Regions from separate parts of the Demequina sp. NBRC 110054 genome, predicted to be linked through region 2. Evidence: predicted binding sites of a transcription regulator. Region 2 holds the regulator's gene; each other region holds the start of a gene.

Evidence for each region. The regulator HrcA, encoded in region 2, represses chaperone genes, less so after heat shock. The targets are predictions, from matches to a motif close to TTNGCACTCGNNNNNNNCGAGTGCNAA.
Region 1: groES (co-chaperone GroES) is a predicted target of HrcA. The motif match lies at 2,616-2,642, and genes of this name have one in related genera.
Region 3: groL (chaperonin GroEL) is a predicted target of HrcA. The motif match lies at 2,922-2,948, and genes of this name have one in related genera.

Annotation. Positions count from the first base shown of each region.
Region 1 covers NZ_BBRK01000004.1:274,142-279,786, forward strand. The annotation lists gene B7K23_RS01220 (TSUP family transporter) at 1-30, opposite strand, end outside; gene guaB (IMP dehydrogenase) at 27-1,538, opposite strand; gene B7K23_RS01230 (WhiB family transcriptional regulator) at 1,778-2,071, shown strand; gene groES (co-chaperone GroES) at 2,206-2,499, opposite strand; gene B7K23_RS01240 (SAM-dependent methyltransferase) at 2,684-3,877, shown strand; gene B7K23_RS01245 (glycoside hydrolase family 3 N-terminal domain-containing protein) at 3,949-5,637, opposite strand; gene tsaD (tRNA (adenosine(37)-N6)-threonylcarbamoyltransferase complex transferase subunit TsaD) at 5,645-5,645, opposite strand, start outside.
Region 2 covers NZ_BBRK01000005.1:651,868-657,512, forward strand. The annotation lists gene B7K23_RS12335 (DUF2510 domain-containing protein) at 1-536, opposite strand, end outside; gene B7K23_RS12340 (EI24 domain-containing protein) at 714-1,472, opposite strand; gene dnaJ (molecular chaperone DnaJ) at 1,493-2,629, opposite strand; gene hrcA (heat-inducible transcriptional repressor HrcA) at 2,626-3,633, opposite strand; gene B7K23_RS12355 (DUF4870 domain-containing protein) at 3,974-4,297, shown strand; gene B7K23_RS12360 (DUF4870 domain-containing protein) at 4,388-5,053, shown strand; gene B7K23_RS12365 (AAA family ATPase) at 5,206-5,645, shown strand, end outside.
Region 3 covers NZ_BBRK01000004.1:1,425,623-1,431,267, reverse strand. The annotation lists gene B7K23_RS06545 (zinc-binding dehydrogenase) at 1-966, shown strand, start outside; gene groL (chaperonin GroEL) at 1,181-2,806, opposite strand; gene B7K23_RS06535 (LytR C-terminal domain-containing protein) at 3,035-3,649, opposite strand; gene B7K23_RS06530 (DUF3263 domain-containing protein) at 3,670-3,957, opposite strand; gene B7K23_RS06525 (uracil-DNA glycosylase) at 4,060-4,734, shown strand; tRNA gene B7K23_RS06520 (tRNA-Thr) at 4,783-4,858, opposite strand; gene B7K23_RS06515 (thioredoxin domain-containing protein) at 4,976-5,645, opposite strand, start outside.

The DNA of each region.
Region 1 (5,645 bases), on a different contig from region 2:
GGCCAGCGCGACGAGGACCTCCGCGCTCAGCTGCGGCCCGAGTAGTTCGGCGCCTCGACCGCGATCTGGACGTCGTGCGGGTGGCTCTCCTTGAGGCCCGCCGGCGTGATGCGGACGAACTTGCCCTTGGCCTGGAGCTCGGGGATCGTGCGCGCGCCCACGTAGAACATCGACTGTCCGAGGCCGCCGACAAGCTGACGCACGACCGACGAGAGCGGGCCCTTGTAGGGCACGCGACCCTCGATGCCCTCGGGGATCAGGTCGTCGTCGCTCGGCGCATCGGCCTGGAAGTAGCGGTCCTTGGAGTACGAGACGCGGCCGCGCGAGGCCATGGCCCCCATCGAGCCCATGCCGCGGTAGCTCTTGAACTGCTTGCCGTTGATGAGGACCAGGTCGCCCGGGGTCTCGGAGACACCCGCGAAGAGCGAGCCGAGCATCACGGAAGAGGCGCCCGCGACCAGAGCCTTCGCGATGTCGCCCGAGTACTGGAGGCCGCCGTCGGCGATCACGGGCACGCCCGCGTCCTTCGCGGCCTGCGCGGCCTCGTAGACCGCGCTCACCTGCGGGACGCCGACGCCGGCGACGACGCGCGTCGTGCAGATCGAGCCGGGGCCGACCCCGACCTTGACCGCGTCGACGCCCGCGTCGACCAGGGCCTTGGCTCCCGCGCGAGTCGCGACATTGCCGCCGATGACCTGCACGTGGCGCGTGGCGGGGTCGGACTTGAGGCGCTTGATCATGTCGATCATCGCCTGGGCGTGGCCGTGCGCGGTGTCGACGACGAGCGCGTCGACCTCGGCCTCGACGAGCGTGGTGGCGCGCTCCCAGGCGTCTCCGAAGAAGCCGACCGCCGCGGCGACGCGCAGGCGCCCCTCGTCGTCCTTGGTCGCGAGCGGGTACTTCTCGGTCTTGACGAAGTCCTTCACCGTGATGAGGCCCGTGAGCTTGCCTGCGGCATCGACGAGCGGCAGCTTCTCCACGCGGTGCTGGCCGAGCAGCTTCGCGGCGTCGGCGTTGCTGACCCCCTCGGGCGCCGTGATGAGCGGCATGGGAGTCATCTGGTCCTTGACCAGCATGCTCGGGAAGTCCGCGTGGTTGAGGAACCGCATGTCGCGGTTGGTGATGATGCCCACGAGCGTGCCGTCGGGCTGGACGACCGGCAGGCCGGAGACGCGGTAGCGCGCGCACAGCGCGTCGAGCTCCGCGAGCGTCGCATCGGGGCCGACCGTGACGGGGTCGGTGATCATGCCCGACTCGGAGCGCTTGACGGTGACGACCTGCTGCGCCTGATCCTCGATGGAGAGGTTGCGGTGCAGGACGCCGATGCCGCCGAGGCGGGCGAGCGCGATCGCGAGCCGAGACTCGGTGACGGTATCCATCGCCGCGCTCAGCAGCGGCACCTTGATCGAGATCTCGCGGGTGAGCCGGGTCGTGGTGTCGACCTCGGACGGGATGACGTCGCTCTCGCCGGGGAGCAGGAGCACGTCGTCGTAGGTGAGTCCGGTGTAGCCGAAGGGATCGTTGTCAGCGGGCGCCATGTCCCGATTCTACGGCGCGGATCTCTGCCAGCATTCCCACGTCGACCAGCCGACATCCTCGAACGGAGGGGGGTATTGCCAAGTGGGCGCGAAGGGGATAGACAGTCACTAAGTGTTCAACGAGGAACGCTTGACCTGGGTGAAATGTCCGATCTATGGTCATGATCACGGTTTGATAACGACGTCGCCAGTGACATCGCCATCTCGCCGTCCAGGGGGAACGACACAAGGGAGTTGCCATGGAGTCGATCGCAAGACTGCCGGCACCAACGCAAGACCAGTGGGAGTGGCAGTACCGGGGGGCCTGCCGCGGAGTGGATCCGGATCTCTTCTTTCATCCCGAGGGCGAACGTGGCGCAGCGCGTCGCCGTCGGGCGGAGGCCGCGAAGCAGTACTGCGCGAACTGTCCGGTACAGGAGCTCTGCCGTGAGCGCTCGCTCATGGCTCGCGAACCGTTCGGGGTCTGGGGCGGCCTGAGCGAGGACGAGCGTCACTCGATGCTCGTCAACAGCCGGATCAAGGCGGCGAGCTGAACCTCAGCGCTCGCACCGAGGTCCGCACAGAGAGACGCCGAGACCCCCGGAAGGATCATCCTTCCGGGGGTCTCGTCATGCACGAAGGGCTCCCGAGCCGAAGCCCGGGAGCCCTTCGACGCCTAGGCGTCTACTCAGCCGACGATGGCGAGCAGGTCGCGCGCGGAGAGGATGAGGTACTCCTCGCCCGCGTACTTCACCTCGGTGCCGCCGTACTTGCTGTAGATGACCTTGTCGCCCTCGGCGACGTCCACGGGGACGCGGTTGCCGTTGTCGTCGATACGACCCGGGCCGACCGCCACGACGATGCCCTCCTGGGGCTTCTCCTTGGCGGTGTCAGGGATCACGAGGCCGGAGGCCGTGGTCGTCTCGGCGGCAGCCGCCTTGACCACGACCTTGTCCTCCAGAGGCTTGATTGAGACCGACACTGCGGACCTCACCTTCCTTCTCGAAGTTCAGGTGATGACATCTCCCGGGCGACCTGCCGTCGCGGGGGTCAGGCGAGCCGGATCGATGCCACGCTCCCTTGCGGAGCACCGTCAGATTAGCACTCGCACGCGGCGAGTGCTAATGCGTCTGCGGGCGTTCGCCATGCGTGGAATCATCGCCGGTATGGACGCCGCCACCGCACGCCTGCTGCGGGCGCCCGAGACCCTCGCCCTGATCGATGGGCTGCCGCCGTACGACGCGATCGAACCACTGTCCTTCGGCAGCCGCCTGCGCGCCCAGGGGCTGGACGGAGCGCTCGTGGCCGCCGTGCTCACCCAGGCCGAACTGCGGCTCAAGGCGAGGGCCAAGCTCGGAGACTTCGCCGCCGGGATGCTCTTCACCAGGGAAGGGCTTGAGCAGGCGACGCGGCTGAGCGTCGCCGCGCGGCACGCGCGCCGGTACGCCGAAGCCGGATGCACGCGGGTCGCCGACCTCACCTCGGGGCTGGGGGTCGACGCGATGGCGCTTGCCGCTCTGGGGATGCCCGTCGTCGCCTTCGAGCTCGACGAGGCGACCGCCCTGCTCGCGGACCACAACCTGCGCCACTGGGACGATGCGGTGGTCGTCCACGCGGACTCGATGACGACGGTGCGGGGCGTCGACGGCGTCGACGCCGCCTTCGCCGATCCCGCCCGCCGCACGGGCCGCGGGCGCCGGCACGATCCGCGCGACTACTCCCCCGCGCTCGACGAGGTCCTCGCGCTGCGCGACGCGCTCCCCGCGTTGGGCGTCAAGGTCGGCCCCGGCATCCCTCACGACGCCATCCCCGCCTCGACGCCGGCGTCCCCGGTCGAGGCGCAGTGGGTGTCGGTCGACGGCGACGTAGTGGAGGCGGGGCTGTGGTGCGGACCGCTCGCCCGCCACGAGGGCCACGCCGCGCTCGTGATCCGGGGCGACGAGTCCCACGAGCTCGTGGGCGACCCCGTGCCCGGCGAGGCCGGCACGCTCGGCGAGTACCTCTACGAGCCCGACGGGGCCGTCATCAGGGCGGGCCTGGTCGGCCCTCTCGCGGACCGGACGGACGCGCGGCTGGTCGACCCGACCATCGCCTACCTCACCTCCGATGCCGAGACCGCGACCCCGTTCGCGCGCGGCTACCGCGTGCTCGAGGCCATGCCCTACTCGACGTCCCGCCTCGCGAAGGCGCTGCGGGAGCGGGGCGTGGGCCGCGTGGAGATCAAGAAGCGCGGGATCGACGTCACCCCCGAGCGGCTGCGCCCGCAGCTCAAGCTGCGCGGCCCCGAGTCCGCCACGGTGGTCCTCACGAGGCTCGCGGGCCGCCACACGGCCCTGCTCGTCGAGCCGCTCGACCGCTGACCGCTGGTCTCGGAGCCGCCGACCGCCCCGGCAGTGCGTTCCCGCGCGGACGACAGCATCGTCCGCGTGCCTCAGCAGGCGTCCGGCACTCCCGCGAGCGAGACCGGCCAGTCCCCCTCGGGGCCGGCTTCCCCGGCGAGCACCGCCGCGACGGCGGCGAGCGTCGCCTTCCCGCGCCCGTACGCTCCGACGTACACGTCCGCGTCCGACCCCTCGAGCCCCCACGGGCCGCCCATCGCGACCACGACATCCGCGCTGCCCGAGGAGCCGTCACCGCCCGTGACCCAGATCGACGTCCCCCCGGCGCCGACCGCGACGCCGAGCTTCTCGAAGGCGTCCGCAAGCGCGGCGCGGTCGGCCTCGAAGCCGCCCGAGAGGGTCACCGAGTCGCCGATGAACGGTGCCGAGCAGTCTCCGGCCGCGACCGTGGCGGAGCCGAGCGCGAGCGCCGCCGCATAGTCGCCGGTCACGGCGGTCGACGCGGGCGTGAGCCCCTCCTGCCAGCGCGACAGCAGGATCACGCGCGCGACCGCCTCGTCCAGGCGGTCGCGCGAGAGCGTGCCGTCCTTGACGGCCTGGACGATCGCGCGGCGCGCGGCGTCGGTGGACTCGGGCATGAGCAGCAGGTCGGCGCCGGCCGACAGCGCGGCGACCGCCGCCTCACCCGCGTCGTGGTCCCCCGTCACGGCGCCCATGTTGAGCGCGTCGGTGACCACCACCCCGGTGAAGCCGAGCTCGTCGCGCAGGTAGGCATAGGCCTCAGGATCGAGGCTTGCGGGAACGCCGCCCCATGCCTCGACCGCGACGTGGCTCATCATCACCATGGGCGCGCCGACAGCGATCGCCCTGCGGAACGGCACGAGCTCGGAGCCCTCGAGGTCGTCGAGCGAGCCGGACAGCACCGGCACCGACTTGTGCGAGTCGGTCGTCGCGGCGCCGTGCCCCGGGAAGTGCTTGAGCGCGGGGACGATGCCGCCATCCAGGTAGCCGAGCATCGACGCGACGACGGTTCCCGCCACCTCGGACGGGTCGTCGCCCGCGGAGCGCGAACGGATCACGGGGTCGGACAGGCCGACGGTGACGTCGGCGACAGGAGCGAAGTCCACCGTGAACCCCAGCTCGGCGATGTCCGCTCCGGCGCGCGCGTAGACCCCGCGCACGAGCGACTTGTCGGCGGCCGCTCCCGCGGCGAGGAACGCCGGGAGCTCGGGCACGATGCCATCGAGCCGCGCGACCGTGCCGCCCTCCTGGTCGACCGCGACGAGCGCCTGCCAGCCGCGGTCGCCCGCGCCGTCCTGCGCCGCGGCGGTGAGGGCCTTCACCGTCTTCTCCGACCGGGTGGCGTCGCCCATGAGGATCACTCCGGCGAGCGCCGAGTCGGACACGAGGTCGGCGAGCGCCTCGGGGTCGGTACCCGAGTAGGCCGGCATGAGCACCGCTCCCGCGGCCTGCCCGAGCGGCAGCGAGGACGCCTCGGCGAGGGTGAGCTCCCAGTCAGCGACCGTCGGCCCCCACGCGAGGGTCTCGGCCGCGGTGCCCGCCGTCGCGGCGGCGTCGCCGGTCGCCGGCGAGGAGGACTCGGAACCGCCCGGCTCGGCCGTGGACGATGCGGCGGCGGACGGGGCGTCGCCGGCGGAAGACGCGGGGGTCGCGGTAGGCGACGGGGTCACCTCTGTGGCGGTGCCGCTGCACGCGGCGAGCATCGCGACGGCCGCGACGAGCGCGACGCTCCTGAGCGCCGCTGGGACCGGCCTCCTCATGCGCTCCT
Region 2 (5,645 bases):
TGCATCGTCGGGAGTTGGCCGGAGTAGTTCACGTGCTGCGTGTTCTCCTTGGTGCGAAGGCGATTCCGCGCCTCCAGCGACACCCGGTTGATGGCCTCCACCCCACCGCGGAAGTCACGGACGTCCTCGAGGAGCACCTGTTCGCGAGTCCCGCCGGAACGTACGGCGAAGAGCTTGATGGTCCCGACGCCGCGCGCCTTCTGGGTCATCGATTGCATCGCGTCCACATCGTGAATCTCGTGCGTGGCGATCTGCTGCGCGCGAGTGGACAACGCCCCCTTCTCGAAGAACAGGAATTCCTCGGTGAGACGGTAGCGACCCGCACCGATGCCGCTCAGGGGTTGTCCCACTGCACTCCAGACGGCTCCGGCGTCGGCAGAGTTGGCGCCTTGCATCGCCTGACCCTCCATGCCACCAAACTTCTGCGCATACTCGTCCGCGTAGTGCTCCGTCCAGGCCTGACCGTCCCAATAGCGCTGCCGCCCCGAGCCGTCGTCGTACCAACCTGCGGGCGTCGCACCCATACCCTCAGTCATGAGAGCGATTCTATCCGGAAGAGCAGCACATCTAGGTATGCACACGGAGGCGCTCGCCAGGCGCCGAGGCACGCCGAAGAGAATCGGCGCGGGGCGCACCTCCGTCATCGGCGCAGCGTGCGGCTCCGCGTCCCTGGGGCGCACGCGTACGGATCGTCGCGAACGCCCAACGCGGCGCTATGCCGCTGCGCCTTCGGCGCGCACTCCGATCGCCCTGCGCGACAGGGTGTTCGCGCCCACGACCGCGACGGGCATCGCGAGGAGCGTGCCCAACGGCAGCAGGAAGATCAGGAAGATGAACGTGCCGAACAGATAGGCGGTGGCGCGCACGGGACGCAGCGCAGTGATGCGGTCGCGCCGCGCGATGACACCCCTGCACGCCATGGGGTACGCGGTGAGCTCGAGGGCCAGCATGCGTCCGCCCAGGACGGCCGAGGCGAGGAACGCGGCGACGGTCCCTGCCACGGGGATGAGTCCGAGCAGGGCGGTCACGGCGAGGATCCCGAGCGACGTGGCCAGCGTGACGAGCCCCTCGACCATCCCCCTGCTGAGGGACCCGGTCCATGCCTCGTCGACGTTGACCGCCTCGATCCCGTCCCGCTCGTCGAGGTGTCGCGACAGGTACTCGAAGAACGGCTGCCCGATGATCAGCGCGATCGTGGTGAACATCAGCACCGCGACCACCGAGCCGCCGACGATGACGAGCACCGTGAGGAGCGCGGACAGCGTGCGGCCCAGCGTGCCGTCCAGACCGGTGGCGTCGAGGATCAGATCCTCGACGCTCGGCGAGACGACGAGCAGCGTGACGATGAGGGCGGCGATCAGGACGCCCGACAGAAGCGCGGGAAGCGCGCCGACGAGCATCACCTTCGGGTCGGTGAGCCACGCGCGGAAGCTGACCAGGACGAGCCTGATCGCCTCGCGCGCGCTGTCCATGAGCCGAGAGGTCCTGAGGCCTAGCCGCGACCCATGAAGGCGTCCTTGAGGCGCGAGAACACGCCTCCGCCGATCGGGGCCAGGCGAGCCTCGGGCATCTCCTCGCCGCGGAGCTTCGCGAGCGTGGTCAGCAGCTCGTGCTGCTCGTCCGTGAGGTCGGTCGGCGTGAGCACGTCGAGGTGCACGAACAGGTCGCCGCGACCCGGGCGCTGCAGACGGCCCACTCCGAGCCCCTTGAGACGCACGGTGTGACCCGAGTGCGTGCCCTGGGGGACGTCGACCTCCTGCGCGCCGTCGAACGTGTCGACCGTGAGCACCGTGCCGAGCGCGGCCGCGGTCATCGGCACCTCGAGGGTGCAGTGCAGGTCGTCACCGCGGCGCTCGAAGGTCTTGTGCGCCTTCTCGCGGATCTCGACGTAGAGGTCGCCCTTGGGGCCACCGCCGACACCCGCGTCGCCCATGTGCGGCAGGCGGATGCGCGTGCCGGTCTCGACGCCCGCGGGGATGTCGACCTTGATCGTGTGGCGCGAGTGCGTCCGACCGCGGCCCGCGCAGTCGGGGCACGGCGAGGAGATGATCGTGCCGAAGCCGCCGCAGTCGGGGCACGGCGAGGTGGTCATGACGTTGCCGAGCAGCGAGCGCGCGACGCGCTGCACCTGCCCCTGGCCGCGACAGGTCGCGCACGTCGTGGGCTGGGTGCCGGGCGCGCAGCACGAGCCCGAGCACGTCGAGCACACGTCGGCGAGGTCCGCCACGACCTCGTGATTCACGCCGAACACGGCCTCCTCGAGGCTCACCTCGACCCCCACGAGCTGGTCGCCGCCGCGCTGCACGCGCGACTGCGGGCCGCGCTGCTGGCCGCCGAACGGGCTGCCGCCGCCGAAGAAGGACTCGAAGATGTCCTCGAAGCCGAAGCCCTGGGCGCCGCCCTGCGCGCCGCCGCCACCGCCGCGCGGGTCGACACCGCGGTCGTACATGGCCTTCTTCTCGGGGTTCGACAGCACCTCGTAGGCGGCGCCGACCTCCTTGAAGCGCTCCTCGCCGTCGGGGCCGGCAACGTCCGGGTGAAGCTCGCGCGCGAGCTTGCGATAAGCCTTCTTGATCTCGGCCTCGCTGGCGTTCCTGTCAACGCCGAGGACTGCGTAGTAGTCGTTCAAGAATCAACCACCTTGGAGAGGTATCGGGCGACCGCGCGCACCGCGGCCATGGTCGAGGGATAGTCCATGCGGGTGGGGCCGAGGGCCCCGAGCAGGGACACGGAGGGGCCGCTGCCATAGCCGGCGGCGACGATCGAGGTGCGTGCGAGCGCCTCGTTCTGAGTCTCATGGCCGATGCGCACCGCGACGTCGGAATCGCCCGCGGTCATCTCGTGGAGGAGGCGCAGGAGCACGACCTGCTCCTCGAGGGCGTCGAGCACCGGTCCGATCGCGTCGGCCTGGAGGTCGCTGCCGCGCGCGAGGTTCGACGTGCCGGCGAACACGACGCGCTGCACGGCACCGCCGTACGCGGCCTGCATGATGGCCTGGACGACGGGCGCGGCCCACGCGGGCTGGCCCGCACGATCCGCCCAGGCGTCGAGCGCGGGCTCGAGGGCCGACGGCACGCGGCCGACGGCGAGCTCGTTGATCTCGCGGACGGCCCGGTCGACCTCCTCCTGCCGCACGGGAGTGGTGAGCGCGACGTTCGACTGCTCGACGCGCGCGTCGGCACTGATGACCACGACGAGGATCCGGTCGAGGCCGAGCACCACGAGCTCGACGCGGCGCACCGCGCTCTCGCGCAGGGACGGGTACTGGACCACCGCGACCTGCTGCGTCAGCTGGCTGAGCATGCGCACCGAGCGCTCGATCACGTCGTCGAGGTCGACGGCGTCGGAGAGGAAGGTGCTGATGGCACGCTTGTGGCTGTCGGGCAGGGCCATGTGGGCCAGGTAGTCCACGAACGAGCGGTAGCCGGCGTCCGTCGGGATGCGTCCCGCGGAGGTGTGCGGCTGCGCGATGAGCCCCTCCTCCTCGAGGATCGCCATGTCGTTGCGGATCGTCGCGGGAGAGACACCGAGACCGGTGCGGGCCGCGAGCGCCTTCGAGCCGATGGGCTCCGAGGTCTCGACGTACCCCTCGACGATCGCGCGCAGCACGGCATGCCTGCGCTCCTCCGTCATGCCGTTCCACCTCCCGTGATCTCGCTGGCACTCTCGGTTCGTGAGTGCCAATTCTAGCGTCGCCGCTCCACCGCCTCCACGAGCCGCAACACGATGGTGACGCCTCACCTTCCGCGAACGAAGTGTCACTCACTGCCATTACCGGATGTTCATGCACAAAAGGCCCGGTGATCGCTAGATTGGACGTGTCGGCGAACGCCCGGGGGACCTGTTCGACGCCCGGGACCGTGACGCCGGCCAGAGCGCACCATATGTCCCAACAATCGAAGTGGTGAAACCGATGTCAACGACTCCTCCTCCCCCGCCGCCCGTGTCGCCGACGCCGCAGCCGGGAAACCCGATGTCCGAGAGCGATGAGCGCCTGTACGCGACGCTCGGCCACGCCGGCATCATCCTGTTCGGCTTCGTGCCGCCCCTCATCGTGTGGCTGATCGGCAAGGACCGCTCGGCCTTCGTCGACAGCCAGGGCAAGGAGGCGCTGAACTTCTCCATCCTGATGGTGATCGGCCAGATCATCGGCTGGGCTACCAGCATCATCTTCATCGGCTTCCTGATCCTTCTCGCCGTCTTCGTGGTGACCCTGGTCTTCTGCATCCAGGCGGCCATCGCGGTGAACAAGGGCGAGGACTACCGGTACCCGTTCAACTGGCGCATCATCAAGTAACGCTCAGGGTTCACCCCGAGCGCACAATCAGGGCCCCGCTCCTTCTCCGGAGGGATGCGGGGCCCTGTCGCGTCGTGGGACCGTGAGGACATGAACGACACCGACCGCACCGAGGGCGTCGACGAGACGCCCGATGCCGCCTCTCAGGACGCCGCAGGCACCCCTGCCGAGGGCGTCAGCCAGCCGCCCGCTCTCGAGGCCGGCCCCACCGCATCGTCCACGTCAGCGGAGACTCCCGAGGCGCCCGCCCAGGCGAGCACCGCCCCTGCCGAGGGAGCAGTGCCTCCCCCCGCTTCCGGCTCGACCCCTCAGGGCGGCGCCTACGCGCAGGGCACCGTCCCGCCGTACCAGGGACAGCAGCCCGCCCAGCAGCCCTACGCGCCGCAGCGGATGCTCGAGTCCGAGGCCCGCAACTGGTCGATGCTCATCCACATCATCGCCGCGGCGGCCGCGCTGCTGTCCGCCGGCACCGTGTCGTGGCTCGTGCCGCTGATCATCTGGCTGATCTTCCGCGAGCGCTCCGCACTGATCGACCACCACGGCAAGCAGGCGCTGAACCTTCAACTCACGCTGCTCGTGGTGCTGATCGGCGGCGTGCTGATCGGCTTCGTGACCCTGTTCATCGGCTTCATCGTCACGGGACCGCTCATGGTCGCCTACGGCATCTACGCGATCGTGATCTCGTTCGTCGCCGGAGTGAAGGCCAACAACGGCGAGTACTACCGGATCCCGCTGATGATCCCGTTCCTGCGCTGAGGGCTCCTCACCCCCAGCCTCCCGTGCGCGGCATCCCTGCCGGTCACACCTCAGCCCGATGCCCCGCGGCCGCTCCGTACCCGGCCCGCGGGGCATCGGCATGTCCGGGGCCCGGGGCCGGACACGCTGCGTCGGCGACTAGCATCGCGTCCGTGCTCGATTACGACGACCCGCTCCCTCACCGGCCCCGACGCGTCGCCGTCGCGGGCGTCTCGGGAGCGGGCAAGTCGACCCTCGCGAGAGCGACCGCCGCCACGCTCGGCCTCCCCTACACCGAGCTCGACGCGATGTTCCACGGCCCGGACTGGACGCCGAGGCCCGAGTTCTTGGACGAGGTGCACGAGCTCGTCTCGCGCGAAGCGTGGGTCACCGAGTGGCAGTACGACCAGGCCAGACCGATCCTCGCCGACCACGCCGACCTACTCGTGTGGGTCGATATGCCCTTCCTCACAGTGACCTTGCCCCGGGTGATCCGGCGCACGATCCGCCGCAGCGTGCGCCGAGAGAAGCTCTGGAACGACAACGTCGAGCCGCCGCTGCGCACGATCTTCACCGATCGCGAGCACATCGTGCGGTGGTCCTGGGCGCGGCG
Region 3 (5,645 bases), on a different contig from region 2:
CCCGAGCCCACCCCCGGCCCGGGCGAGGTCATCATCGACGTCAAGGCAGCGGGTCTGTGCCACTCCGACGTCGGCGTCCTCGAGGACGAGGGCTGGATGGCCCTGATCCCGAACCTCCCGGTGACGATGGGCCACGAGATCTCGGGTGTCGTCTCCGCGGTCGGCGAGGACGTCGAGGACTACGCCGTCGGCGACCGCGTCGGGGTGTGCCCCACCGGCCCCACCGGCATCGCCCCGGGATACGGTCGCGACGGCGGCTTCGCCCCGAAGCACCGCGCCGCGGCGGTCGACCTGGTCCGCATGCCCGAGGGCCTGTCCTTCCCGCTCGCGGCCGCAGGCACCGACGCCGGCATGACCTCGTACCACGCGATGGCCGCGATCGGCGCGGTCCAGGCCGGCGAGAAGGTGGCCGTGATCGGCATCGGCGGCCTCGGCCAGATCGGCGCGCAGGTCGCCAAGGTCAAGGGCGCTGACGTCACCGTCGCCGAGCCCAACGAGGCGGCGTGGCCCATGGCCCGCCAAATCGGCGCGTCGCGCATCGTCAAGGACGTGTCGGAGCTCGAGGGCGAGGACTTCGACCTCATCGTCGACTACGCGGGCTTCGGCACCACGACGGCCGGCGCGATCAAGGCGGTGCGCTTCGGCGGCCGCGTGGTCCAGGTCGGCATGGGCCGCCTCGAGGCGACCATCGACACCCGCATCCTCATCACCCACCAGGTGAGCCTGCTGGGCTCGGTCGGCGGCACCGCGCAGGACGTCGCGGAGGTCTACGAGCTGTTCGCCTCGGGCCAGGTGACGCCGCAGATCTCGGCGATCGACTTCGACGAGATCGCAGAAGGCATCGAGCAGCTCCACCAGGGCAAGGCCCGCGGTCGCGTGGTCGCGCTGATGGACACCGAGGCGGAGACCGACGCCGCGGCTGCGCGGCTGCAGGGCGACGACGCGTCGCACCCTGCGCACCGCTAGCAGCGGCGCCCGCCTGCCGCCCATGCGCTCCGCACGGATCCCCGGCCGACACGCGAGCGTGTCGCTTCCCACGCCGGCGTGTCGCCCGGGTGTCGCGCTCAGATCCGTGCGGAGTGCATGAGGCAAGGACGATGCGGCAGTCGCCCCGGCACGACGAAGGCCCCCGGGTTTCCCCGGGGGCCTTCGTGCTGAGTCTCGCGGTGCGAGGGTGGGCTTAGAAGCCCATGCCGCCCATGTCGGGCGCACCGGCCGGCATGGCCGGCTCGGGCTCGGGCTTGTCCGCCACGACCGCCTCGGTCGTGAGGAACAGGCCGGCGATCGACGCGGCGTTCTGCAGCGCCGAGCGGGTCACCTTGACCGGGTCGTTGACGCCCGCGGCGAGCAGGTCCTCGTAGACACCGGTCGCGGCGTTGAGGCCGTGGCCGATCGGGAGGTCCTTGACCTTCTCCACGACGACGCCACCCTCGAGGCCGGCGTTGACGGCGATCTGACGCAGCGGGGCCGAGACGGCCGCGGCGACGATCGAGGCACCGGTGGCCTCGTCACCCTCGAGCGCGAGGTCGGCGAAGGCGAGGTTGCCCGCCTGGATGAGCGCGACGCCACCACCGGCGACGATGCCCTCCTCGACGGCAGCCTTCGCGTTGCGGACGGCGTCCTCGATGCGGTGCTTGCGCTCCTTGAGCTCGACCTCGGTGGCCGCGCCCGCCTTGATGACGGCGACGCCGCCGGCGAGCTTGGCGAGGCGCTCCTGGAGCTTCTCGCGGTCGTAGTCCGAGTCCGAGTTGTCGATCTCGGCGCGGATCTGACGCACGCGGCCCTCGATCTGCTCCTCGGCGCCAGCGCCCTCGACGATCGTGGTCTCGTCCTTGGTGACGACGACCTTGCGCGCCTGGCCCAGCGAGCTGAGGTCGGCACCGTCGAGCGACAGGCCGACCGACTCGGAGATGACGGTACCGCCGGTCAGGATCGCCATGTCCTGCAGCATCGCCTTGCGACGGTCACCGAAGCCCGGCGCCTTGACGGCGACGGCCTTGAAGGTGCCGCGGATCTTGTTCACGACGAGGGTCGCGAGGGCCTCGGACTCGACGTCCTCGGCGACGATCAGCAGCGGCTTGCCGGTCTGCATGACCTTCTCGAGAACCGGGACGAGGTCCTTGACGTTGTTGATCTTCGACTCGACGAGCAGGACGTACGCGTCCTCCAGGATGGCCTCCTGGCGCTCGGGGTCGGTGACGAAGTACGCCGACAGGAAGCCCTTGTCGAAGCGCATGCCCTCGGTGAGCTCGAGCTCGAGGCCGAGAGCGTTCGACTCCTCGACCGTGATGACGCCCTCCTTGCCGACCTTGTCCATCGCCTCGGCGATGAGCTCGCCGATCGTGGAGTCGCCGGCCGAGATGCCCGCGGTCGCGGCGATCTGGTCCTTGGTCTCGACCTCCCGAGCGGCCTTGAGCAGCTCCGCGGTGACGGCCTCGACGGCCTTCTCGATGCCCTTCTTGAGGGCGATCGGGTTCGCGCCGGCCGCGACGTTGCGCAGACCCTGCGTCACGAGCGCCTGAGCGAGGACGGTCGCGGTGGTGGTGCCGTCACCAGCGACGTCGTCGGTCTTCTTGGCGACCTCCTTGACGAGCTCCGCGCCGATCTTCTCGAAGGGCTCCTCGAGCTCGATCTCCTTGGCGATGGAGACACCGTCGTTGGTGATGGTCGGCGCGCCCCACTTCTTCTCGAGCACGACGTTGCGGCCCTTGGGGCCGAGGGTGACCTTGACGGCGTCGGCGAGGGCGTTCATGCCCCGCTCCATGCCGCGGCGGGCCTCCTCATCGAAGGCAATGAGCTTTGCCATGAGTGTGTTCCTCTTCCGATGGGTGGTGGCTCCCGTGTCGCCCGCGACGGACGGCGCTCCTCGAGAGATTCCTGTCATCCCGCGAGAGGCGCCTCGACCGGAAGCCGAGGTCTAGTTAGCACTCGAAAGGGTCGAGTGCTAACGCCGATTCTGGCACTCTCACCCTTCGAGTGCAAATGACGGGAGGGTGAAGGCTGACGGCCCCCGCGCGGTCCCGCGCGACGCCTGCTACGCGGCGGGGTCCGAGGCGAGCAGCACCTCGATGGCGGTGCCGCCCGGCGTGGACTGCTGCAGCACGGAGTCGATGCCGAGCACATCGGCGATCTCCGCGGCGGTGTCCGCGAGCGCCTCATCCGCGTAGACGACGGTGTTCTGGCCGTCGGGGATGAGGGACAGGTTGATGTTGTTCGCCTCGACGCTCGTGAAGCCCTCGCCCTCGAGCAGCGTCTGCTGCGTGCCCGCGAGGCCCGCGATGCCCGAGCCGTTGCGCACGGCGACCGCGGTGTCGTACTCGATCACGGGCTCGGCGGTCTCGCTCGCGGAGGGCGATGCGCTCGGCGAGGCCGACGCGGCGGCGGACGCCGACGGCGTCGCGGACGCGGAGGGCGAGGCGCTCGACGTGGAGGAGGTGGTGGCTGTCGCCGTCGCAGTGGCGTCGTCGCTGCTCGTGATGTCCTGGTTCCAGTTCCACCACACGATGATGAACGCGAGAAGGCCGGCAAGCAGAAAGACGACGAGGGGCGCGATCAGGCCCATCACCCACGGACGAGGCGCGCGGTGCACGCCGACCGGACCCGCCTCACGGGCGAGCGCGTCGAACTCGTCCTCTTCGTACTGTGCCACGCGCCGATGCTACCCCGTGCTCAGGCGTGAGCCGAGCGGCCCCTGCCGCGCTGGCGCGCGGCTCGCATGCGACGCAGACGCTTCACGAGCATCGGGTCGTGCGCGAGCGCGCGCTCATCGTCGATAAGCGCGTTGAGGATCTGGTAGTACTCCGTGCCGGACAGCGAGAACAGCTCGCGCACGGCGTCCTCCTTGGCCCCGGCATAGCGCCACCACTGGCGCTCGAAGTCCAGGATCGCCGTGTCCCGCTCGGACAGGCCGCTCGGAGGAACCTCCTGGCGCTCAAGGCGCACCACGGATCCGCTCATGTTCCCCTCCTTCATCCTGACACCCAGGGTATCCGTGAATCACGTCGATGTCATTTGCCCCGCCCATGGTCCCGTCACCCGGTGCGTCGCTAGCCTGGGCCCATGCCGACGATGTGGAGAGAGCAGGTGGCTCCCGACTGGGTGCCGGTGCTGGCCGAGGTCGAGCCGACGCTGACCGGGCTGGGTGCCTTCCTCCGCGAGGAGATCGACGCGGGGCACGGCTACCTTCCGCCCGCGGACGCGATCCTTCGGGCCTTCGAGTCTCCGCTCGCGGACGTGCACGTGGTCGTCGTGGGCCAGGACCCGTACCCGACGCCGGGTGACGCCGTCGGGCTGTCGTTCTCCGTGCCGCCGGGGCATCCGCAGCCGCGCAGCCTGCGCAACATCGCCGCGGAGCTGAAGGACGACACCGGCGAGGTGCTCGTCGGCGGCGACCTGAGCCACTGGGAGGCTCAGGGCGTGCTCCTTCTCAACAGGGTGCTCACGGTGCGCCCCGGCCTGCCCGGCTCGCATCGCAGGAAGGGATGGGAGCAGGTGACCGAGGCGGCGCTGCGCGCGCTTGCCGCGCGTGGGGGACCGCTTGTGGCGATCCTTTGGGGCCGCGACGCACAGGCGGCCGGCGATCTGCTGGGTGCGACGCCGCGCGTGCAGTCCGCGCACCCGAGCCCGCTGAGCGCGTCGCGCGGCTTCTTCGGCTCTCGCCCGTTCTCCCACGTCAACGAGCTGCTCGCGAAGCAGGGCGCGGACCCGATCGTGTGGGGGACCCCGGTGGCCTGACCCGGTGGGAGCATCGTCCCGGCGGCCCCGGTACCCCGCGCCGAGCGGTGGAGCTGGCAGCGGGACTTGAACCCGCAACCGCCCGATTACAAGTCGGGTGCGCTACCAATTGCGCCATGCCAGCACGTCCCGAGGGGACGCTCAAGGATACCGGGCGCGCGCAAGCCGGCAGGAACGCCCCCGGACATGCGACAGCGCCGCACCCCCGAAGGGATGCGGCGCTGTGCGAGAGCGGAGCCGGTCAGGAAGCGGCGAGCTCCGTGAGGTACGCGGCCAGCTCGCCCTCGCTGAGGTAGTTGACCTCGGAGCCGTCGAGCACCGTGCCATCGATGAAGATCGTCGGGGTGCCGGATACGCCGTCCTGCGACGCCGTGTCCGTCGCCGCGGAGACCCACGAGCGGTACGTGTAGTCGGAGAACGACTCCGCGACGTCCGCCGGGACCCCTACCGTGACGGCGATCGCAGCGATCTCCTCGTCGGTGAGGCCCTCGGAGCCCTCCTCGGGCTGGTTGTCGAAGAGCGCAGCGGTGAAGGCGACGAAGTACTCGGGAGCCGAGTTCGCGACGGTCGCGGCGGCGTTGGCCGCACGAGTCGAGTACGCGGTGCCGCTCGAGTACGAGTCGAGGATCGAGATCGGGTGGTAGTTCACCTGGATCGTGCCCTCCTCGCGCAGCGCGTCGAGGTCGTCCGAGTTCATGGTCTCGAAGTAGTAGCAGTACGGGCACAGGAAGTCGAAGTAGACGTCGACCACGATCGGGTCGTTGCTGTCGACCTCACCCGCCACGCCGGAGGAGCCGACCGGGATGCCGCCGCTCGCGAGCGAGTTGGCGGGCGAGCCGTCCGCGCCGTCGCCGATCTCCTCGAGCGCGCTGTTCTGGTTGAGGATGAACGCGACCAGTCCACCGAAGACC